DNA from 3 places in the Paenarthrobacter sp. 10N417 genome. Region 1 is predicted to be linked to each of the others. Evidence: predicted binding sites of a transcription regulator. Region 1 holds the regulator's gene; each other region holds the start of a gene.

The links. Region 1 encodes Rex, which represses fermentation and respiration genes when NADH is low (regulators of the CRP and FNR family bind a similar motif). Its sites were predicted from a motif close to CTTGTGAANNNNTTCACAAG; they were not measured.
Region 2: AC1DCM_RS22425 (glyceraldehyde-3-phosphate dehydrogenase) is a predicted target of Rex. The motif match lies at 2,480-2,499, and genes of this name have one in related genera.
Region 3: AC1DCM_RS08515 (ALF repeat-containing protein) is a predicted target of Rex. The motif match lies at 4,214-4,233, and genes of this name have one in related genera.

The regions. Positions count from the first base shown of each region.
Region 1 is NZ_JBFTIL010000029.1:57,706-64,150, forward strand. It holds gene AC1DCM_RS24810 (histidine phosphatase family protein) at 1-574, opposite strand, end outside; gene AC1DCM_RS24815 (YceI family protein) at 790-1,341, shown strand; gene AC1DCM_RS24820 (hypothetical protein) at 1,547-2,269, shown strand; gene AC1DCM_RS24825 (hypothetical protein) at 2,533-3,393, shown strand; gene AC1DCM_RS24830 (redox-sensing transcriptional repressor Rex) at 3,441-4,148, opposite strand; gene AC1DCM_RS24835 (glutaredoxin family protein) at 4,233-4,487, opposite strand; gene AC1DCM_RS24840 (HAD family hydrolase) at 4,749-5,564, shown strand; gene AC1DCM_RS24845 (endonuclease domain-containing protein) at 6,100-6,445, shown strand, end outside.
Region 2 is NZ_JBFTIL010000024.1:6,323-14,490, forward strand. It holds gene AC1DCM_RS22405 (Nif3-like dinuclear metal center hexameric protein) at 1-383, shown strand, start outside; gene AC1DCM_RS22410 (zinc ribbon domain-containing protein) at 474-1,211, shown strand; gene AC1DCM_RS22415 (YaaA family protein) at 1,221-1,985, opposite strand; RNA gene rnpB (RNase P RNA component class A) at 2,043-2,434, shown strand; gene AC1DCM_RS22425 (glyceraldehyde-3-phosphate dehydrogenase) at 2,719-4,206, shown strand; gene AC1DCM_RS22430 (hypothetical protein) at 4,278-4,487, shown strand; gene AC1DCM_RS22435 (HNH endonuclease family protein) at 4,610-5,410, shown strand; gene AC1DCM_RS22440 (acyltransferase domain-containing protein) at 5,395-6,234, opposite strand; gene def (peptide deformylase) at 6,239-6,811, opposite strand; tRNA gene AC1DCM_RS22450 (tRNA-His) at 6,948-7,020, opposite strand; gene orn (oligoribonuclease) at 7,153-7,788, opposite strand; gene mptB (polyprenol phosphomannose-dependent alpha 1,6 mannosyltransferase MptB) at 7,938-8,168, shown strand, end outside.
Region 3 is NZ_JBFTIL010000005.1:205,391-213,558, reverse strand. It holds gene AC1DCM_RS08530 (ABC transporter ATP-binding protein) at 1-8, opposite strand, end outside; gene AC1DCM_RS08525 (alpha/beta fold hydrolase) at 111-779, shown strand; gene AC1DCM_RS08520 (AAA family ATPase) at 864-1,973, shown strand; gene AC1DCM_RS08515 (ALF repeat-containing protein) at 1,992-4,052, opposite strand; gene AC1DCM_RS08510 (amino acid permease) at 4,292-5,728, shown strand; gene AC1DCM_RS08505 (SDR family oxidoreductase) at 5,810-6,673, opposite strand; gene AC1DCM_RS08500 (winged helix-turn-helix transcriptional regulator) at 6,780-7,145, shown strand; gene AC1DCM_RS08495 (3-hydroxybutyrate dehydrogenase) at 7,236-7,985, opposite strand; gene AC1DCM_RS08490 (MFS transporter) at 7,990-8,168, opposite strand, start outside.

The DNA of each region.
Region 1 (6,445 bases):
TCAGGGATGTCAGGGAGGTCAAGGTGCATTCACGCTTACGGGGGTCGTGCGCCAGCCGGCGGCCCTCGGCGGACAGACGGGTGGACCAGATGGGAAGCTGATGGCTGACAAGGATCGCCTCAGCGCCGTCGCCACCCAGTTCGATTGCCTTGACCCGTGCGTCTTCAACAGCAGCCAGGACCCGCGCGGCTTGCTCTTTGTAGGGCTCGCCCCAGGACGGGCGCAGGGGGTTCCGGAAATAGAACCAGTGCTTGGGCTTCAAGAATTCGCTGCGGGTGGGGTGGAGTCCCTGGAAGTGGTTCTCCGCTTCGATGATCCTCGGGTCTGTATGGATCTCGAGATGGAGTGCCTCCGCAGTGGGCATGGCCGTTTCCTGGGCGCGCGTCAGCGGCGAGGCTACCAGGTGGACAATCCTGGCACCCTCGCTTGCGCGGACGGCGAAGTGCTCAGCCAGCATGCGTGCCATCTCCCGGCCCCGCTCGGACAGATGGAATTCAGGCAGCCGGCCATAGAGGACGCCATCGGGATTATGGACCTCGCCATGGCGAAGCAGATGGACAGTTGCTTGGGGCATGTTTACCAGTTTCTCAAAGAAGCGGGGCGATCCGAAATCTTCTACCGCTAGTAGAACTCAAAGTTTTCCAGAAATGTTCCGTAGAGTTGGAATAAAAGATGCATATGCATGTTTATACTAGACACGAAGCTCGGTTGACGTTTCAAGTAAATGCATCAACCAGTCGACCGGGCAAGCCAGCGGTACCTTCCACTACATACAGGAGCAACATCATGATGACCCTTCCCGCCAACGTCACCACCGGCATCTGGACCCTCGACGCTTCCCACAGCGAGATCGGCTTCACAGTCCGCCACGCAGGCATCAGCAAGGTCCGCGGCGTCTTCAAGGATGCCGACGCCACCCTCGAAGTTGGCGAGACGCTGACCGACTCGAAGGTCAACGCAACCATCCGGACCGCCAGCTTTGACTCCGGAGACGTCAACCGCGACGGCCACGTCAAGGGCGAAGACTTCTTCGATGTGGAGAAGTACCCGGAGATCACTTTCGTCTCCCGCCACGTCAAGGCAAACGGCGACGGCTTCGATCTTGTGGGCGATCTCACCATTAAGGGCGTGACCAAGGAAGTTTCCATCGAAACCGAATTCAACGGCGTGGCAGTGGATCCCTTCGGCAACACCCGTGCAGGCGTCTCCGGCGAAACCACCATCAGCCGCAAAGACTTCGGCCTCACCTGGAACGCAGTGCTTGAGGCTGGCGGCGTGCTGGTCAGCGACAAGGTGGTCATCAACCTGGAACTCGCGTTCATCGCACCGGCAGCTGCCTGACTCCCAGGCAGTTTCCGCAGCAGCTTCCACGGGAGTTTGCAAGGCAGTCCCGAGCAAACGGCGCCCCACCACAGTTCCGCTGTGGGGGCGCCGTTTCGCGTACTCAGAAGTCACCCTGCGATTATTCGGCAACCAGCCTGTAGTTAGCTGCGAAGTAGCTCCGAATTTCCTATGCATCCTTCAACCTGCGGTCTAAAGTGATGCCATGAGTAACCCAGATGAAGCACCAGAGCCTCAGCAGCCCGGCGCCCAGCCTCCGCAGCCCGGCAACGTTCCTCCTGCGGGTTACCAACCGCCGCAGGGCTACCAACCACCCCAGGGCTACCAGCCGCCGTCGCAACCTGGCCAGTATTCGCAACCCGGACAGTATTCGCAGCCGGGACCGGGTCAGCCGGGACCGGGTCAGCCGACGCAACCAGGACAGCCGGGTGGTTTCCACTTCGAAATGCCCACCGACGGACCCCGCAACTTCAATGACGTCCTTCCGCAAGGTGGTTTCTCGGGCCTCTTCAAGACCATGGGCCTGCCCACTGAGCTCAAAGTGTCCTACTTCATTTGGGTGATCTCCGGACTCCTGGGCCTCCTCTTTGGCCTCATTGGGCTTTTCGCCATCATCGCGGCCTTCGCGTTCATGCCAGGGGTTGCCGCACTCCTTCTGGTTCTCCTGATCATCAGCCTTGCTGTTGCAGCCGCCCAGATAGTGCTGGCCATGAAGATGAAGGAAGGGAAGGAATGGGCACGCCTTGCCCTCACCGTCCTTGCCGCGGTTTCGCTGTTGCTCGCCATCTTTGGCTCCATCAACGCCGGCGGACCCGGTGCAGGCCTGGGTGGCAACTGGTTTGGCTTCCTGGTCAGCGCGGTGGCCGTTGTGCTGATGTGGTTGCCGAACTCGCAGTTGTGGTTCAAGGCAGTAAAGGGCGCCGTGTAACCCCCTGAAGTACCGCCGTCGGGCTCGCATCCGAGCCACCCTGACAGGTGTACAAGGCCGTGGTGATCCATCGGACCACCACGGCCTTCATCATGAAGGCGTACGCCATCGTGATGATTTCACCGCCAAGCAGCAAATTCCTGCGTGTGATCATCCGCAGCGCCGGATCCCAGAGGTACGGTGGAAGCAGAATCAGGCTGGGGGCAGGGTCTTTTTGCTGATCCCGGCAGCCGCACCAGCAGTCGAACAAGCAAAGGAATGCCATGAGCAACCCTCCATACCCGCCGTCCAACACGGGGGACGCCAATTCGGGCGACGCGAACAAGGGCGATGCCAACAAGCCTGAGCAGCCGGGCCAACCATCCACGCCCCAGTATGGTCAGCAGGCACCGCAGTACGGTCAGCAGACTCCCCAGTATGGTCAGCAGCCGAGCGCTCCACAGTACGGTCAGCAGTCCCCGTCCGCGCCCCAGTACGGTCAGCCCCCGGCTCCCCAGTACGGCCAGCAGTCCCCGCAGTTTGGCCAGCAGTCGCCACAGTTTGGTCAGCAGTCCCCGTACGGCCAGCAGCCTTCTCCCTATGGTCAGCAGGCCCCGCAATATGGCCAGGACACCAACTGGCCCAGCCAGCAGCCAGGACCCACTACGGTTCCGCAGCTGGTCAACATCTCCTTCTGGATGATCATCGCAGCGGGCATCCTGTCTGCCATCAGCTCGCTGATCCTGGCCACCACGGGCTCGGATGCCTTCATCAATTCGATGCTCCAGCAGGCGGCACAGCAGGGCACTGAATTCCCGGAAGGCTCCATCGAAGGCATGCGTGGCGGCATTGTCGTTGCCGCGATCATTGGGGCCATCGTGTCCCTGGGCCTTTATGCATTGGTTGCATTCCCGGTCCGCAAGGGCAAGAACTGGGCCAGGATCCTGGGCACCGTCTTCGCGGCAATCTCTGTCCTTGGCCTCGCCGGACTGTTCCAGTTCGGTGCCACGTACGGCATCCTGCAGCTCTTGGTGATCCTGCTGGGAGTTGCCGCGATCGTCCTGCTGTACCTGCCGGCGTCGGCTCCGTACTTCCGCAAGCCGCAGCCTTTCGGCAACCCTTACCAGAACCCTTACGGCCGCTAAGCCGACAAGCTTTCTATAACAACTCAACGGGCGCGGACCCGGTACGGCTAGACAGCCTGACCCGGTGTTTGCGCCCGTTGTGCGTGGTAGGCCAGGATCTGCAGCTCGGTGGCCATGTCCACCTTGCGGAGGTTCACGTGCGGCGGAACCTGCAGGAGAACCGGAGCAAAGCTCAAGATGCTCCGGATCCCTGCAGCGATGACGCGATCGCAAACTGCCTGGGCAACGGTGGCCGGCAAAGCCAGCACCACCATGTTGGTGTGGGTGCGTTCCAGGACGCGTTCAAGTTCCGCTGAATCGCTGACCCGCAACCAACCCACCTCGTTGCCGATCACCATGGGGTCCGCGTCGAAAATAGCCACGACGTCGAAACCTCTGGATTCGAAGCCGCCGTACCGCGCCAGCGCCTTGCCGAGGTTACCGGCACCGACAATTGCGACCTTCCAATCGTGCGTCAGGCCAAGTGCTGCGGCAATGTGACGGCTCAGGTACTGAACTTCATAGCCCACCCCGCGGGTCCCGTACGAGCCGACGTAGGAAAGGTCTTTGCGAAGCGTGGAGGAGCTGACGCCTGAAGCCTCGGCCAACGCGTCCGATGACACACGTTCCACGCCTTCTGCCAGGAGGGAGTTGAGCGCGCGCAAATAGAGGGTCATCCGGGCCACAGCCGCGGGCGGGATCTGCTTGGCGGCAGGTTCGTTGTCCCCGCTTGTTGCCCCCGGGGACGGTTCCAGCGCAGTCACGGTTTTCTCCATTGCGTCGCTTGTTGTTCCACTCTATGGCCCTTGGCCGGACTCAACAAAAGCCGATACTTCCGGGTAACAGAGTCCCCCTGATCCTCAGCTTTCAAGGACTCTTTTCAAAGTACGGGTCAGGCGCTGCTCGTCGATCTTCCAAAAGTCGCGCTGGACCCCATCCACCAGCACCACGGGAATTTCCTCCGCGTAACGCTCCTGCAATTCCGCGTTACCGTCGATTCCCTGCTCGGTCCACTGGACGCCCAGCGCCGAGGTAACGCGTTCGACGGCGGCACGCGCCTCCGTGCACAGGTGGCAGTCAGCTTTGGTGAGGAGAACGACGTCGGGAATAGCCATGACACAACGGTAACCGCCCCAACCCTCTCTCACATCCACCGCCCAATCCCCCAACGCTCTCTCACATCCTGACCGGTTTCCCACCGATGCTGTCTCACATCCTGACCGCTTTCCCCCAACGCTCTCTCAAATCCCGGCCGGTTTCCACCAACGCTCTCTCAAATCCCGACCGGTTTCCACCAACGCTCTTGCACATCCCCACGGGGCAGCCCCACCGTGCGCCCTCAACGCCGGGGCCTGGCGATTGACTAGACTCAAGGCATGCCCGACGAGAAGAACGCCGCTGTGGTCGCCGACGCCAAGGTTCCGCAGCACACCGGCGAAGCCGCTTTCTTCGACGTCGACAACACTTTGATGAAGGGCGCAAGCCTCTTCCATGTGGCCCGCAAGATGTACGAACGCAAGGCCTTCACGCTGTCCCAGGCGGCTGGCTTCGCGTGGAAGCAGTTCAAGTTTGTAATGCGCGGCGAGAACATGGACGACGTCCATGCCGTGCGCGACTCAGCCCTGACGTTGGCCGCCGGGATCACTGTGGAGGACATCAAAGCCCTGGGCGAAGAAGTTTATGACGAAATGATCGAGTCCCGGATCTGGCCTGGAACCAAAGCGCTCGCCGAGCAACACCTCCGTGTAGGCCGAAGGGTATGGCTGGTGACGGCGACCCCTATTGAGGTTGCCACCGTCATCTCCACAAGGTTGGGCCTGACGGGCGCGCTGGGAACCGTCGGCGAAGTCCATGACGGAATGTATACCGGCAAGCTTGTCGGTGACATTCTGCACGGCCCGGCCAAAGCCATCGCGGTCCAGCTCATAGCTGACCAAGAAGGCTTGGACTTGGACCACTGCTGGGCTTACAGCGACTCCGCCAATGACATCCCGCTCCTCACTCTGGTGGGCCACCCCGTGGTGATCAACCCCGATTCGAAGCTGCGCCGGCATGCCCGCGACAACAACTGGCCCGTCTACGATTTCCGATCCGGACGGCGTGCGGCAACCTTGGGGCTCAAAGCCGCAACCGTGGGCGGCGCCATCTACGGGCTATGGCGTGGATTCTCAAAGTTCCGCGGGCCCCGCTAGCCGATCCTCCCTCACATCCCCACGCGTTTCCAGCGTTCCTCCCTCACATCCCCACGCGTTTCCAGCGTTCCTCTCCCACATCCTCTGGCACTGCCGGCCTACCTGTGGATAACTTCTGCACGCTTAGCGGCTTCCAAGGAACAATGCGGGTATGCAGAATTCGTTACTCAACCAATCCAGCCAGCTCTTGGGACCTTTCAGCCTGAACGACGCCAAGGCAGCGGGCATCGATCCTTCAGACATTTGGCGCAGCAGTAGCATCGTTCCTGTGAGCCGGGGCTTGTATCGGCCGACGGATTGGGATTTCGACCTCTCGTCAGCTGCCCGTTCCCTCTCGTCAGCCAGCCCTGGCGCTTGGATCTCCCATACAACGGCAGCCAGGCTCCATGGTTTTGTCTTGCCGGCGTGGCTATCGGATTCAAATGAATTGCATTTGAGCAAACCGCGACGTCTGCCGTCGGTCCGGCGCAAAGGCATCATAGGGCACACTGAAACGCTCTTCGAGGGAGAAATTGAGCAAGTCCAAGGGATTTGGATGAGCACTCGAGCTAGAACATGGCTGGACTTGGCGCGTCGTCTCCCCCTTCATGACCTCGTATGCGTGGCAGATCAGTTGATTCGCATTCCACGGCTGAATCTTGAGGGGCGCGATACACCGTTCGCCACTGCCGAAGGGCTTCGGAGCATGGTCGAACGGCACAAGAACCGTCAAGGCGTAGTCCGGGCACGGGAAGCCCTGGACCTCATGCGCGTCGGGGCCGACTCAGCTCCAGAGACTTTGCTTCGTTTAGCCATGCTCGATGCCAACTTGCCCGAGCCTCAGCTCCAGGTGATGCTCCGCGCGGACGACCCGTTCTCGCCGTCAGCAGACTTGGGTTTCA
Region 2 (8,168 bases), on a different contig from region 1:
TCGCTGCCCGGGTCTTTGGGATGCTCCCCGCGGTGGCCGGAGGGGTTCGCGTGGCCGGCGACAAGGACGGTCTGCTGCGGCGCGTCGCCGTCTGTGGTGGTGCGGGCGACAGCTTGTTCGATGCCGTCAGGGCCAGCAATGCAGATGTCTATGTGACAGCAGACATGCGGCACCATCCGGCGTCGGAAGCGCGCGAAGGGGCGGTCAACGGCCGGCCGTACCTCATCGACGTCTCACACTTTGCCAGTGAATGGCTGTGGCTGCCCGTAGCCGCGGAAGCGCTCGGCAACGTACTGGGCGATCAGGGCTACGACGTCGAGATCCGCGTGAGCAGCACCAACAGCGATCCTTGGGACTTCATACTCACTCCCGGCGGGGACTAGAGTCTAGAAGATACGGACAATCCCAATAAACACGGGCCGTCCATCCGGAACTGATCCCCAGGGCCGGAAGCGATACAAGCGGAGGTAAGCGTGGCGAAAGCAGCACCGGCAGAACAACTGAAATTGCTTGAACTGCAGGGACTGGATGCCAAGCTCAAATCGTTGGCCGGCCGCCGGAAGGTGCTGGAAACAGATCCGCGGATAGCTGACCTTCAGGATGCACTGAATGTAGCCAATGGTGAACTGGGCGCTGCCAAGATGGCGGTGCACGACGCCGAAGCTGAACTGCGTCGTTCCGAAGCGGACGTGGAGCAGGTCGCCTCCCGCATCGAGCGTGACGAAGCCAGGCTCAACAGCGGAACCGGCCTCTCCAAGGACCTGGTGGCGCTTCAGAGTGACATCGCATCCCTTAACAAGCGGCGCTCCGACCTGGAGGACGTTGAGCTTGAAATCCTGGAGCGTTTGGACACCCTGCGCGAGCGCCAAGCCGCACAACAGACCATCGTGGATGACATCCAGGGTTCATTTGCCAGCATCCGCGCCGAACTGGATGAGGCAATTGCTGAGATCGCGGCCGAGGAAACCGTGGTCCGCGGGCAACGTGCCGCTTTCGCGGAGGCCCTGGACGCCGGAATGCTTGCAGTTTATGAGAAGACGATTGCCAAGCGTGGCGTCGGGGCTGCCCGGCTGTTCCACGGGAAGTCTGAGGGGTCCGGCATGATGCTCAGCCCCGGTGACCTGGCCGAAGTCAAGGCCGCTGCTGAAGACGACATCGTCTTCTGCCCGGATTCCGGTGTCATCCTGGTCCGTTCGGCGGAGTGGAACTGACAGCTTCAGTCAGCTCGTCAGGATGATATTCAGCGCGTGCGGCTTGCGGGCCGAACCCTCAACCAGTTCCGCGGTCCAAACTTCGCTGGCAGCCTTCAGTAACTGATCCGGAGTTGCTGGAGCCTTCCCGGGCCTGGTCACCAGGTGCCTGGCAAACTCACCCCGCGTGTGTTTGGCGAAGTGGCTGACCACCGTGCGCTTGCCGTTTGCCTCGTTGAAAACATTCACTGTGACGGTTTGCGCTGCTGGTGGAGCCCACGCAGCGGCATACGTGCTGGAACGGCAATCAACCAGCAATTCTCCTTCAGCCCGTTTGGCGAGGGCCGCATTCAGGTTCGGCTTCCAGAAGGAGGCGAGGCGTCCGACGTCGGGCAGTGCCGTTCCCATGGACAGCCGGTAAGCCGGCACATGGTCACCAAAACCGATGGCACCCCACAGTGCCGAAATCACCAAAATCGATTCGGTTGCCTTGCGGCGTTGAGTCGGCGTCATCGAATTGAAGCCGAGCGCGTCATACAGGACTCCCGAGTAGACCTGGTGGGCCGGCGCCGCCGGTTCCGCGTGCAGCCGGGTATTACGTTCGACGTCGTCCTTCAGCGAGGCACCGACGCCAAGCAACGCCAAGGCGTCCTCGTGCGCGCTGACGGTGCCCAACGATTCCAGGACCTTGGCGCGGTAAGGGTTGAGCTCCGGAAAGCTAAGCGACTCCCATTCGACGGCGGGGCCTTTGACGGCGGGGGTCTTGCCTTCGGAAGGCGGCAGCAGAATCAGCACCTGACGATATTACCGGTGACCGGGGCAACCCTCGACGCCGGTAGACTGTACGGCGGATGGGTTGACCAGGCGGTCGCGCGTCACGGAAGTGGCTCGAGGAACGTCCGGGCTCCGCAGAGCAGGGTGGTGGGTAACGCCCACTCGGGGTAACCCGCAGGCCAGTGCCACAGAGAACAGACCGCCTTCGCGTAATGGTGCTCGCATCAGCATGCGGCAGGTAAGGGTGAAACGGTGGTGTAAGAGACCACCAGCTCCCTGGGTGACCGGGGAGGCTAGGTAAACCCCACCCGGAGCAAGGCCAGACAGGACACGTTTGAGGGCTGCTCGCCCGAGTGTCCGGGTAGGCTGCTGGAGGGCGTCGGCAACGGCGTTCGTAGATGGATGGCCGCCACTCCTTTGCCGGCAACGGCAAGGGATGACAGAACCCGGCGTATCGGTCAACCCATCCACATTCGCCACTGAGGTCCCGGGCATATGACGTCCATTGTGACTGCCATGTGAGTGATTTCACGCCCCCCGGCACCCAAGAGGACGCCCTTCCGCCTTAGACTTGTTATGAACGTAGATGTTCTGCCGCCGGGACTGCGTTCGCAGCCGGCGGTCTTTTCTTTGCAATCGTTCAAGGCGCTGTGGGTGGACCGAAGCCCGGCCAGTGCCCGTGCCGCAGGATTACTCCGGGCGGCCGCCATCTGCATACGAGGACGTATGTGGTTGACCCAAGGAAGGTAGTTCTGTGAGCCAGACGTCAGATTCTTGTCTTGATAAGTGGATGGGCCGGGAGGCTCTCGCCGAGGCCATGATTCCGGTGATCGGCCGGTTGTACCGGGAAAACAACGTGGTCACGAGCATCCACGGCCGGAGCCTGATCAACAAGTCGACCATGAACATCCTGAAGGCCCACCGCTTTGCGCGCCGGATGAGCAACACCGAGCTGCTGCTCGAAGAAACCGCACCCCTGTTGAACGCTCTTGCTGAGCTGGAACTCGGTGCGGCTGCAATCGACATTGCCCGCCTTACGGAGAAGTTCCGCGTAGAGGGCCACGGCACCTCCTTGGATGAGTTCCTGCGGGCCGAGCTCGCCGAAATCGTCGGAAAGCGTGGCGCTGATGACCGCACCAGCACCGACGTCGTGCTTTATGGCTTTGGGCGCATCGGTCGCCTCCTGGCCCGCATCCTGATTGAAAAGGCCGGTGGTGGGCATGGCCTGCGGCTGCGTGCCATCGTTGTCCGCAAGGGCGCCGAGAACGACCTCGTCAAGCGTGCCAGCCTCCTGCGCCGCGACTCCGTACACGGTTCCTTTGAGGGAACCATCCGCGTGGACGAAGAAGCCAACACCATCACTGCCAACGGCGTTCAGGTCCAGGTCATCTACTCCGACAACCCCGCCACCGTGGACTACACCGCCTACGGCATCAAGGATGCCCTGGTAGTGGACAACACCGGACGCTGGCGCGATGCGGAGGGCCTGTCCCAGCACCTGCAGAGCAAGGGTGTTGCGCGCGTCCTGCTGACGGCTCCGGGCAAGGGCGATCTGAAGAACATCGTCCACGGAATCAACCAGTCCGACATCTCCGATGACGACAAGATCGTCACCGCTGCGTCGTGCACAACCAACGCCATTACTCCGGTACTGAAGGCCATCAACGACAAATTCGGTATCATCCACGGCCACGTTGAAACGGTGCACTCGTTCACGAACGACCAAAACCTGATCGACAACTTCCACAAGGGAGACCGCCGCGGCCGTTCGGCAGCCCTGAACATGGTTATCACGGAGACAGGCGCAGCCAAGGCTGTTGCCAAGGCGCTTCCGGAACTTCAGGGCAAGCTCACCGGTAACGCGATCCGCGTACCTACCCCGGATGTGTCCATGGCGATCCTGAACCTCAACCTTGCCAATGGCACCACACGCGATGAGGTCAACGACTACCTCCGCGAAATGTCGCTGCACTCGCCGTTGCGGAAGCAGATCGACTACATCGACTCGCCGGACGTTGTCTCCACCGACTTCGTTGGTTCCCGCCGCGCAGGCATCGTTGATGGTCTGGCCACTATTTCCAACGACAAGAACCTCGTGCTCTACGTTTGGTACGACAACGAATTCGGCTACTCCTGCCAGGTGGTCCGTGTCATGGAGGAAATGGCCGGCGTCAACCCGCCGTCCTTCCCTGCCCGCGACATCGTGGCTCCCATCGCAGTGCTTGAGGCAGCCAACGCCTAAGCCGGGAAGTATTCACGGGTTTCCCGGCTGTGTCACTGGCATCAGCCGGGAAACCTGACCAAAATGGGTTCATGGAAAATGAATCGACTTTGGAACACGAGACAACGCTGGAACACGCGTTGGACGTAGCACGGGCCAACCACAAGCAGGCACAGAAACTGCTGGACCAGGCCATCGCAGCAAACGCTGCGGGGGACGTCAGCGACGAACGCGTCCAGCAATTGCGTACGCTGCTGGAGGTGGCTGCGGAAGACCTGCAACGCGTTATGCGTGAGCAGTAACCCGGGGAAGAACCCCACCACTGCAGTGTGACTTCTCCTACACACTGTGGATATCGGCTCTGACTGTCGGTGCCGTGTCCTACGCTCGAAGGACACCACCCTCCCCGACTGGACGGAGCCCCTTGAGTATCACCTGGTCTGCCTACAAACGCGCGCGCAGACGATCACGCCAAGCCTGGGCCATTCTAGGATTAGTGGCCGCCACCCTCGTGGCAGGACTGTCTTGGTTCTTCACCACCGGCCAGTTCAACGCGGCTGAGCCTTGGGTCTCCGGCCCCACTGATGCGCCGGTATTTAACCCGGCTTGGATGAAACCCATTTCCGGCATCGAGGCTGTTCCCGCGGAGAAGGCAAGCACCGCACTGGCACAGTTGGAAGTTAAGGGACGGGCATCCCAGGAAGACTATGAGCGAACCGCATTCGGCCAGGCGTGGCTGGATGCCGATCGAAACGGATGCGATACCAGGAACGACATCCTGCGCAGGGACCTGTCGTCGGTGGAGTTCACTAGTGGTTCCTCATGCAAGGTTGCCACTGGAGAGTTTCACGAACCCTACACGGGCGCCCACGTGACCTTCCGTCGGGGCCAGGACACCAGCGCTGATGTTCAGATTGACCACATTGTCGCCCTCGCCGACGCATGGCAGAAGGGTGCCAAGCAATTAACGGTGCAGCAGCGTCAAAGGCTGGCAAATGATCCCTTGAACCTGATTGCAGCTGATGGGCCCGAGAATGTGAAGAAGGGCGCAGGCGACGCCGCCACCTGGCTCCCGCCGAACAAGAACTTCCGGTGTCACTACGTAGCACGGCAGATCTCCGTCAAGGCAGCCTACAAGCTCTGGGTCACACAGGCGGAGAAGGACGCCATGATGCGCGTCCTTTCTTCTTGCCCCGATCAGCAGACCATTTACAGCGTCAGGTGACCGTGTCCCAGTTGCCAGGTACCGCCGTCGTCGATTCTCTCAAGGACTATGCGCTGGAGCGAAGTTTCCCGGGGTAGTTTGTCCAGGTTCTCGAGCCCCCGCTGCCTAAACGTGAAGTACACGGCATCAGTGGGGGCATCGGTGCACCGATCCAGCGTGAAACGGCGGGCGAAGGATGCGATGTTGCTATTGGGAAGCCGTTCAACCAAGTAGGGATCCAGCATCCAGGACTCGCACGTGGCCACAGTGGCCGGCTTGTCCGGAAAGTAGTGGGGAAAAAACGAGCGCGCCTCGTCAAAGCTGGCGTCTACCAGCGAGGGGGAGAGGCCGCCATCCTCGGGAATGTGGACACCCAGGACCCAATCGGATGCGTACGCGAGGCTGCCCCCTGGCCCGTCGTCAGGCCCGCTCCGGATCAAATGGAATTGCAATCGGCCGAGCCGGAACAGATTGCCTGCCATATGTAACGTCAGCCAGCTCCAGGTGTCCAAGCCGAAATGTCCATGCACGCGGCGGTTGATGCGGAGCTGAAGTCCCACGTCAGCCAGGGCGGCTGCCGACACGTCGGCGCCGATTCCCAACTCCAGATGGTATGCGTGGACCCTGGGTGCGAAGCGGAGCAGAGCTTCGATCCAGACGGTCTCGCCCAGCTCATGGGGAGAAATACTGTCAGCTGGAAAAGTGCCAAGCCGTTGCTGCAGCAGTTCCAATGCGTCCAAGACGTGGCCGCTGGGGTTTCTGTCCAAGAGCGCGGCGCATTCCATGGCGTCCTCGCCGGCAACGTCCAGGAGCTGAAACAATTCTGCATGGCGTTCTTGGTTCATCGGATCAGTGTCCGAACGGGTCCGGGTCGACGCCAGGCATCCATGTCAATCCGGGAACGCCCCAACCGTTCTTCTTGGCCTGCTTCATGGCCTTCCTGGCATATCGGTCCACAAGGCGGTTGATGTAAAGCTTGCCGTCCAAATGGTCGTACTCGTGTTGCATCACTCGAGCGAACCAGCCCGTAGCTTCGAAGTCCACCGGGTTTCCGTCAGCGTCAAAGCCTTGGACGCGGGCCCACTCAGCGCGCTGCAGAGGATAGTGCTCTCCGGGGAACGACAGGCACCCCTCAATGTGCTCTTCCGGGTCCGGGAGGGCTCCTGAGATCTTTGAGAGGGTCAAGACGGGATTGACCAGAACGCCTTGCTCAGGCGCGTCGTCGTCATTGGCGTACTTATACACAAAGATGCGCTTGCCGACTCCCACCTGGGGTGCGGCGAGGCCCACTCCGTTCGCGGCATCATTGGTTTCGAACATGTCCGCGATGAGTTTTCGGAGCTCGTCATCGAATACTTCGACTTCACTTGCCCGACGGTGCAAAACGGGTTCGCCCCAAATGGTCACAGGGAGGACGGTCATGTCAGCTCTTCCTTAGTCGATCGCTGTGTTCCGGAAGCAACCCGTGGGACTGCAGGCGGGCCAAAACAAAACAAAGGCCGCACCGGATAACCGGTGCGGCCTTTGTGGAAACCGGCTTTTGAGCCAATCTCGGCGGGGTGAGCGACGGGGGTTGAACCCGCGACCTCCTGGACCACAACCAGGCGCTCTGCCAACTGAGCTACGCCCACCATGCGCCTTTTTCGGTAAGTCCGTATGACCGGCATTCCGTGAAGGCAACGACAAATAGCTTACCTGCTGTTTTGGGGTGAAAAGTCCACTTTTGCCGGTTTCGACGAAAAAACCTTCAAAAATGGCGCAGATCACATAGTTTCTGTTGCACCCAGAGTCTCAGCAGTGGCTGTGATGTCTTTGGAGATGCGCTGGGCGGTAGCAGTGTCAGGGCCCGGGGCAGGTACAAAAACAGCTTGCCTGTAGTAGCGGAGCTCGTCGATGGAATCCTTGATGTCCCCCAGTGCGCGATGTCCGCCATGCTTGGCCGGCGACTGGAAGTAGGCCCGCGGGAACCAGCGGCGCGAGAGTTCCTTGATGGTACTGACATCGATGACGCGATAGTGGAGGTGCTCCACAATGTTCGGCATGTCCCTGGCCAGGAACATCCTGTCCGTGCCCACCGAGTTGCCTCCCAGGGGGGCCTTGCGGGGGTCCGGAACCCACTTCTCGATGTACTCAAGCACCTGCGCCTCAGCTTCGGCCATCGTCTTGCCGTGGGGGAGTTCGTCAAGGAGTTTGGAGCGGGTGTGCATGTCGCGAACGAAGTCGTTCATTTGCTCCAGCGCTGCGTCGTCGGGCTTTATGACGACGTCCACGCCATCGCCCAGGATGTTGAGCTCGGAGTCCGTCACGAGCGCCGCCACTTCGATCAGGGCGTCGTTCTTGAGGTCCAGGCCGGTCATTTCGCAGTCAATCCAGACGATGCGTTCATTAGTAATAGGCACGCGCCTAGCCTATCCTTCAGGCGGTTCCAAGTGCTCCGATGGTAGGATTTTTGAGCACGGCAGTGTCCTTTCTTCCTGTCGTGGACAGCCCCCAGAGATTCAGATTTCTGTCCCGGAACGCAACGGGCAAACGATTGGATGAAGACCACATGACGGTGCCTGTACCCGCCGCCCAGAAGGCAGGGAAAGAAGCGCCGCCTGCGGATGCTGCTGCCAGCGAAGTGGATAACGCCAGGTCCCCGCTGATCGCCGGTTTCATAGGTTCGATGTTCCTTGTCTTTGGCTCGCTGGGCGTTGGCTGGCTCGCGCCGGTTTCTGAACTTCGGCGGCTTCCGCTTTTCATCTGGATGCGTACCGAAGGTGTGGGCGTCGGGCTGTCC
Region 3 (8,168 bases), on a different contig from region 1:
GGGTCCATGGAGCCGACGTTACGCAGGATCGGCGCCCCTGTGAAGGAAGACAATAGGGAGATGAGATCCATCGTCTTGCATCCACGCCGCTGCCTGCGGCCCGAACTGCAATGAGTACGTTCGTCCTGATCCCTGGAGCGGGCGGCACGGCCTGGTATTGGAGCCGGGTGGTTCCTCTGCTGGAGCGTGCCGGACACGAGGCCGTTGCCGTCGACCTCCCAGGGGACGACGAAAATGCTGGCCTGCCCGAGTACACGCGACTCGTCTTGGAAGCCATCGGCGCCAGTACCGACGTCGTGCTCGTGGCCCAATCACTGGGCGGTTTTACCGCCCCCTTGGTCTGCGACCGTGCGTCGGTCCGCGAGCTCGTCCTCGTCAACGCAATGATCCCGGCGCCGGGCGAAACCCCCGGCGAGTGGTGGGCAAACACAGGTTGGGACGCCGCAAGGGAGAGCGCGGCGGCGGCCCACGGTTACAGTCCCGAGTTCGACGTTGCCACATATTTCCTGCACGACGTTCCACCGGACGTCGCTGCCACGGGCGAACCCTATCAGCGGGCGGAAGCCAACGCGGTCTTCGAATCAGTCTGCGGCTTCACGGAGTGGCCCAGCGTCCCAACCCGGGTACTCACCGGAAGGGAAGACCGGTTCTTTCCCATGGATTTCCAGCGCAGAGTGGCCAGGGAACGCTTAGGACTCACGCCTGACGTCATCGCAGGCGGGCACCTCTTGGCTTTGGCAAACCCGGAGGGCGTAGCGAAGTACCTGCTGCGGGGCTGATCCGCCCCAACCTCGGGATGTTCACCAAATTCACCCGATTATCCAAATTAACCAAATTAACCACAGTTAACCTAAACTCGCTCTATGCTCCCGACAGAGAATCCCTTTCGCCCTACGGCAGGGGCTACGCCGCCGGAGATTATCGGCAGATCGGGGCTTCTGGACGAGTTTGAATATGGCCTCAGACTAGGTTCCGGGGCACCTGGCTTGCTGTCCATCTTTACCGGCGCCCGCGGCATCGGCAAGACCGTTATGCTCGGCGCGGCCCACGACCTAGCCAAGGAACATGGTTGGGCTGTGATTGCGGAGACGGCTACCGGAACATTCATGGGGCGCATAGGTGAAAAGATGCGTCGACTTACCCACGAATTGGGGGATGGGCCCGACCCGCGACGACGCGTCACGGCAGTCACAGTTGCTGGATTTGGCGTCACCACGCAGTTGTCCCCGGAGCGGCAGGTGGATTGGCGCGAACTCGGTGAGACTCTCCTCCGTCTCCTCGACCAGCGGGCAACCGGGCTCCTCATTACAGTGGATGAGATCCACGCTGCCGATCGGACAGAACTGTCGCAACTAGCGGCTAACGTCCAACACTTTATCCAAGACGGCCTGCCCATAGGACTGATATTTGCTGGTTTGCCATCCGCCGTCTCCGATCTCCTGAACGAGGGTGTGGCAACGTTTCTTCGGCGAGCCGACAAAATCGACCTTCATGCCGCCGCGATACGGGACGTGGAGTCATCATTTGCCGATACGTTCACTGCCGCCGGAATCAGCGTCATCCCAGAGAACATCCATCGGGCGGCCGTTGCCACTGGGGGCTATCCTTTCCTAATTCAACTCGTGGGTTACTTCCTATGGAGGGAAGCCGAAAATCATGATGGATCTCTTTCCTCCGATGGCGTTGACAGAGCTATATCCGCAGCGACTCGTCGCAACGAACGCGTGGTCATCGAAGCTGCACTCGCTACGGCATCTGCAAAGGACAGGGAGTTCCTTCACGCCATGTCGGTGGACGATGAAACTTCAACGATGGCTGACATCGCCTCCAGGATCGGAGCGGGGTCCGCACTGGCAGGCAAGTATCGCATTCGACTTCTGGCGGCCGGCCTCATAGAAACAGCCGGTCACGGCAAGGTTGTCTTTGCTATCCCGGGGCTTCGGGAATACCTGCGAAAGAATCCCCGCTCCTAGGTATGCCCAGGGCGCCGGCTAAGGCTGGGCCTTGACCGACGTCTCCAGCGCTGCCTTCGCCGGCGTTTTCCGGCGCAGAAGCAGCGTAATTCCACCGGCCGCCGCAGCGACCAGCAACGCGATCAGCCCGATGGTCCAAGGGTTCAACCCTTGTGAGGTGCTGGCAGCCGTGGCGGCTTCCTGGGCTTCCGGCTCCACGGACACGATGTCATTCGGATTTGCGCTGCCAGCCGGAGGAGGAAGCGCGGGTAGGCCAGTGCCCGGCCCACCCGTCTCGCCCGTTGCGGGGATCACGACGGCGGGTGCCGGTTGCCACGGCACCAGCGCCGGGGCTGATCCAGCCAACTGGTGGACGTCGACCAGCGGCACGCCACTCAGCGGGAGCGCTGCTTCGGCGGCCTTGACTGCTCCTGCCTGACGTGCCTCTTCTGCTCGGCGGGCCGCTTCTGCCTGTCGTGCCGCTTCAGCCGACTTGGCAGCGTTGGCCGCCGTCCCGGCGTCGAGCGCTGCTTTGTCTGCCAGTCCGGCGAGTTCGGCGATCATGACGTCGACCGACGCTACGTGGGCGGCCGTGGCCTTGTCACGCTCGGCAGCGGCGGCTTTTCCGCTGGTCATGAATGCCTGAAGGTCGGCCCTACTGCCGTCGAGGGCGACGCTGGCAGCTGCCCGCACCTCGGGTGTTGAATCCAAGGCGAAGGTCGTCTGGACCCGGTTATCCAGGGCCAACGCTTGATCAAATCCGTAGTCCAGGAAGTACCGGACATCAGCGTGGTTTGCCGAACTGAGAGCGGCGTCGGCGGCTGCGTTTACATGCCCGCCACCAAGGTGGAGAAGCTGGTAAACGCGCTGCCGGTCCGCGCCCAAAGCAGAGCCATCCAGTTTGATCGCCGCCGCGTAGCCACTGGTGATGAAGGCCTTGATCCCGGAGTCGCCTGCCAGATGTGCAGCCTCAGCGGTCTTCTTCACCTCCGGGGTGCCGGTAAGTGCCAGATCCAGCGTGGCCTGCCGGGCTTCCTTAATGCGGGCATCGAGATCGGTTCCCGGTGCGGTAAGGGTTGCCAGTAGCTCCGGAATTTCGCGGGCCGCGGCCGCGAAGGCCGCCTTGGCTGGCTCCTCGGATGTCAGCAGCGCAGTATCCGTGGCCTGCCGAGGCGAAGCCAACGATGAAAGGAAGTCCCTGTCCGCGACGAGACGCGATGAGTCCGCTGACCTCGCAGCAGTTGCGGTGCTCCGAGCCTGCTCGACGGCGGTCCTCGCCCTCTCCGCCACGGCGGCGGCCCCGTTGGGGTTGGCTGCGACGTCTGCCTTGACCTGCTGCAGCAGGTCAGTCACTGCCGCGGTTTCAGTGTGATGGTCTGAGGCGACGAACTGCCCGTAGCGAAGGAAATCAGCAACGAAGTCCGCGCTGGAGGTGTCGAGGGCAGCTTGAGCTCCGAGAGTTACCGCAGGCACGGGTGAATTCGTCAGGTAGTAAACCGCCTCCCGATCCTGGCCTTGGGCAATCTTCCTCCAGCCCTCAAGCACGAACTGCTCAATGGCTTCCCCGCCCGAGTCCAGGCTCTTGGAAGCGGCAGCACTGATTTGAGGGTTTTCCAGGCTAGTGAAAAACGTCGCCGTCGTCCGAAGGTCGCCGTCCCAAGTGCTCGCCCACCCGTCGGACAAGAAGGCTATTGTTGCGGCGTCGGAAATGAGAGCTGCTTTCGCGGAGGACCGCACGTGCGCGCTCCCCCGCTTCGTCAGCTCGGTGACCAGCTCCTTACGGTCCGTTGCCAGCGCAACGTCCTGTCCGCCGTCGAGGAATGCCTGCACCGCCTCGGGCCCGCCCACCAAGGCAAGCTGGGCTGCCGCCCGCGTTGCCGGCCCACCTGCCCTCCACAGATCAAGGACCCCGGCCGCATCAACAGCCCGCTCTACGAACGGAACAGGAGCCTGCGAGGCGAGGGGAATCTCAAATTCGGGAATGTCGTAGGCCTGGGCGGGGCCGGCGAAGAGCAGGGATGCCCCCGCTAACAAGGCAACAAAGGCCGCGGTCCAACGATGGCGGGCAGCACGGATGGAAGCAACGCGGAAAGCAGACATCAAAGATTCCCCCAAGAAAGATGCGACGACAGTGCCCGAGCCATCCGGGCGGCGTTGGACCTGAAGACCTGCCTACCGGGGTGACTAGCTGTCCGCGGACATCGTATCTGAGATTCGACTGTGACTCCTGTCGCACTGTCTGCGATCAAAGACACCAAACACCCGTGAGGCCAATCACAAGGCGGCCAAAAGTGATCTGCTGGATAGCGATCCCCTCCCAAAGACGAGAAGGTTTTACCATGCAACAAACCATGCTGGCTTCGAAGGACACTGTCCTCCAGGCCGCCGGTACGGCACTAAGCCGTGGCCTCAACGTCCGTCACATCCGCTTCATGGCACTCGGATCCGCAATCGGCACGGGACTGTTTTACGGTTCTGCGTCCGCCATACAGAAAGCCGGCCCGGCCGTCCTTTTGGCCTACATCATCGGCGGCGCAGCCGTGTTCATGGTGATGCGAGCACTTGGTGAAATGGCCGTCCGACACCCCGTTTCCGGCTCATTCGGCCAATACGCGAGCAAGTACCTTGGACCGTTCGCCGGCTTCGTTACCGGCTGGACGTACGTGTTCGAGATGGCGATCGTGGCCATCGCCGACGTCACCGCGTTCAGCATCTATATGGGCTTCTGGTTCCCACAGGTGGATCGCTGGATCTGGGTCCTCGCGATCATTCTCTTCCTGGGTGCCATGAACCTGTTGAGCGTTAAGGTCTTCGGTGAACTGGAGTTCTGGTTCTCGCTGATCAAGGTGGTGGCGATTATCGCCATGATCGTCGGAGGCGCAGCAATCGTCGTTTTCGGCTTCCAAACGGGCGACGGCGGGGGCGTGGCACCGGGGTTGGGGAACCTGGTTAACCACGGCGGTTTGTTCCCGAACGGCTTCGAAGGGCTCCTGGCTGCGTTCGCCGTTGTGATGTTTGCGTTCGGTGGGATCGAAACAATCGGCATTACCGCTGGCGAAGCTGCCGATCCCAAAAAGGTCATCCCGCAGGCAGTCAACACTGTGCCAGTCCGTGTGCTGCTGTTCTACGTCCTGACCCTGGGCGTGTTGATGAGCATCTTCCCGTGGAACGAAATCGGCAGCAGCGGCAGCCCGTTCGTGCAGATCTTCGACGGCCTGGGCATCCCTGCTGCGCCGCACATCCTCAATGCCGTGGTCATCACAGCAGCCCTTTCCGCTATCAACAGCGACATCTTTGGTGCTGGCCGCATCCTGTTCGGACTTGCCCAGCAGGGCCATGCTCCGAAGAGCTTCGGCAAGATCTCCAGGCACGGCGTCCCTTGGATGACCGTGGTGATGATGGGCGGAATCCTGCTTGTGGGCGTCCTGCTGAACGCTGTGATCCCGGAGGATGTGTTCGTTCTGATCGCGTCGATCGCCACGTTTGCCACAGTGTGGGTTTGGGTGATGATCCTTGCTTCGCACGTTGCCATGAAGCGGGAGATCAAGCGCAAGGGGCTTCCGGCGTCGGAATTCGGTTCACCCTTATGGCCGGCAGCATCCATTCTGACCATGGCGTTCATGGCTATGGTGATCGTGATTCTCGGGGTCTTCGAGGACACTCGGGTAGCCCTGTATGTCGGCGGTACTTGGCTGATCCTGCTGTTCGTGGCTTACAAGCTATGGGTTCGCGGTGGTGGCCTGCGTCGTGCAGAGCTCGTGGACGAGACGGCCTGATTACCCGCGCCGAAACTGCAGTTAATGCCAATGTTCGCGCGGAACATTGGCATTAACTGTCAGCTCGTGAGGGGGCTCGGCTCAGATGGCGGCAGCAGCGGAGCGGACGGCCACGGACAAGGCAGTTGCCGGGCGCCCGATCAGTTTCCGGAGATCACCGGTGGTCACCAAAAGGTCGCCGCGGCCAATGCCCAGATCGGTGTCGGCCAGGATCTGCGCGAAGCCTTCCGGCACCCCTGCGCCCGTCAGGAGATCGGCGTATTGGTCTGCCGGGAGGTCTCGATATTCGATGGACTTGCCTGATGCAGCGCTAATTTCGGCGGCCAGCTCGTCCAAGGTAAATGCCTCGTCACCGCCCAACTCATAGATCTTGCCGGCCTGGTGCTCCGCAACCAGAACCGCGGCCGCAGCTTGCGCGTAGTCTGCGCGGGAGGCACCGCTAACCTTGCCGTTTCCGGCACTGCCCGCAAGTGCGCCCTGCGCCAGCGTTCCCGGCAACTGGTCGGTGTAGTTCTCGATGTACCAGCTGTTGCGAAGGAGGACGAAGGGGACGCCGGATTCTTTGAGGATGGATTCCGTGGCCTGGTGCTCTGCAGCCAGCTTCATGCTGGTGGTGTCTGCGTTGGCAATGCTGGTGTAGGCGAGAAGCTCCACACCCTCGGCTTTTGCCGCCTCGATAACCGTGCGGTGCTGCTCTACCCGCTGTCCGACGGCGCTTCCCGATATGAGAAGGACCTTGGTGGCACCTTTAAGCGCCTGGGCGACCGACGCAGCGTCGTCGTAGTCCATTGCAGCGGCGCGAACGCCGCGAGCAACGAAATTGGACAGCTTTTCGATGGAGCGCCCGGTGGCGACAATGCTGTCAGCGGGTACATTGCGTTCAAGGAGGGCCTCTATGACGTGGCGGCCCAGCTGGCCTGTTGCTCCGGTAATGACGATGCTCATGACTGGTTCCTTTCAAGGAAATTAATGGGACGGTCACCGATCACAACCAACGCTTCCGCAGATAACTTCCCGAAAGAGAGTACGCACTTTAAGGTAAGGTACTGACATGAAAGTAAGTACCCTCCCGGCCACCGTCGCTGACGGCGTCTTCCCTGCCGGCTGCCCGAGCCGGACAGTACTGGACCACATCACCAGCAAATGGGGTGTGCTGATCCTGCTTTCGCTTTCCGAAGGCGATCAGCGATGGAGTGAACTGCGCCGACGCGCTGAGGGCGTCAGCGAAAAAATGCTGGCCCAAACCCTGAAAACGCTCGAACGGGACGGGCTGGTACGCCGCGACGCACAACCCGTCATCCCACCGCGCGTGGACTACAGCCTGACTGAACGCGGCCGCGAGCTCACGGCACTGCTTATACCCCTGGTGACCTGGGCCTTTGATAATGCCGAGGCAATCATCGGCGGCCAAAGTTAGCCTGGATCTCCGCGCCGAAACTATAGTTAATGCCAATGTTCGCGCGGAACATTGGCATTAACTGTCACCTCGGCGAAGGGATGGTGGGGGTTACCGGGCAGACCACCCACCGTCCATGGTGTAGCTCGCGCCGGTGACCATGCCGGCGTCGTCCGAGGCCATCCAGGCTGCCAACGACGCGACTTCCTCAACCTCCACCAGCCGCTTTACTGCCGACTCCGTCAGCATCACCTTGGCTAAGACCTCTGACTCGGGGATGCCGTGGAGCCGGGCTTGATCGGCGATCTGTCGCTCCACCAAGGGCGTGCGAACGTATCCAGGGTTGATGCAGTTGGACGTCACTCCATGCTCGCCGCCCTCCAAGGCAGTGACCTTGCTGAGCCCTTCCAGGCCATGCTTCGCGGAGACGTACGCGCTCTTGTAGGCCGAAGCGCGGAGCCCGTGAACCGAGGAGATGTTGATGATCCGGCCGAACCCATTGGCGTACATGTGTGGGAGCGCGGCCCGGATGAGGAGGAACGGGGCCTCCAGCATCAGGGCGAGTATCCGCCTGAATTCAGCAGGTTCGAACTCCTCGATCGGCGCTACTTTCTGGATGCCGGCGTTGTTGACCAGGATGTCGCAGTCAAGGCTGAGGGCGGCCAGGGCGTCGACGTCCAACAGGTCCACAGTCCAGGCAGTGCCGCCCAGCTCGTCGGCGAGGGCCGCAGCTCCGGAGGCATCGACGTCGGCCACTACAACTTTCGCCCCGCGGGCGGCGAGCGCGCGGGCGCAGGCTGCCCCGATTCCGCTGGCACCGCCGGTGACCAGTGCTTTGCGCCCATTCAAGGAGTTGTCCATGGAACTAGCCTTTCGAAGCTGAAGACGTAGTCAGACCGTGTCGCACGGCGTCGGCTTCGTCCACGTCCTGCAGCGCGATGCCCTTGGTTTCCTTCAACGACACAACGGCGACGACGGTGATGGCGCAGGCGACGACGAGGTAGATCGCCGTGGGCAGCCAGGAGCCGGTGTCCTTGAGCCATT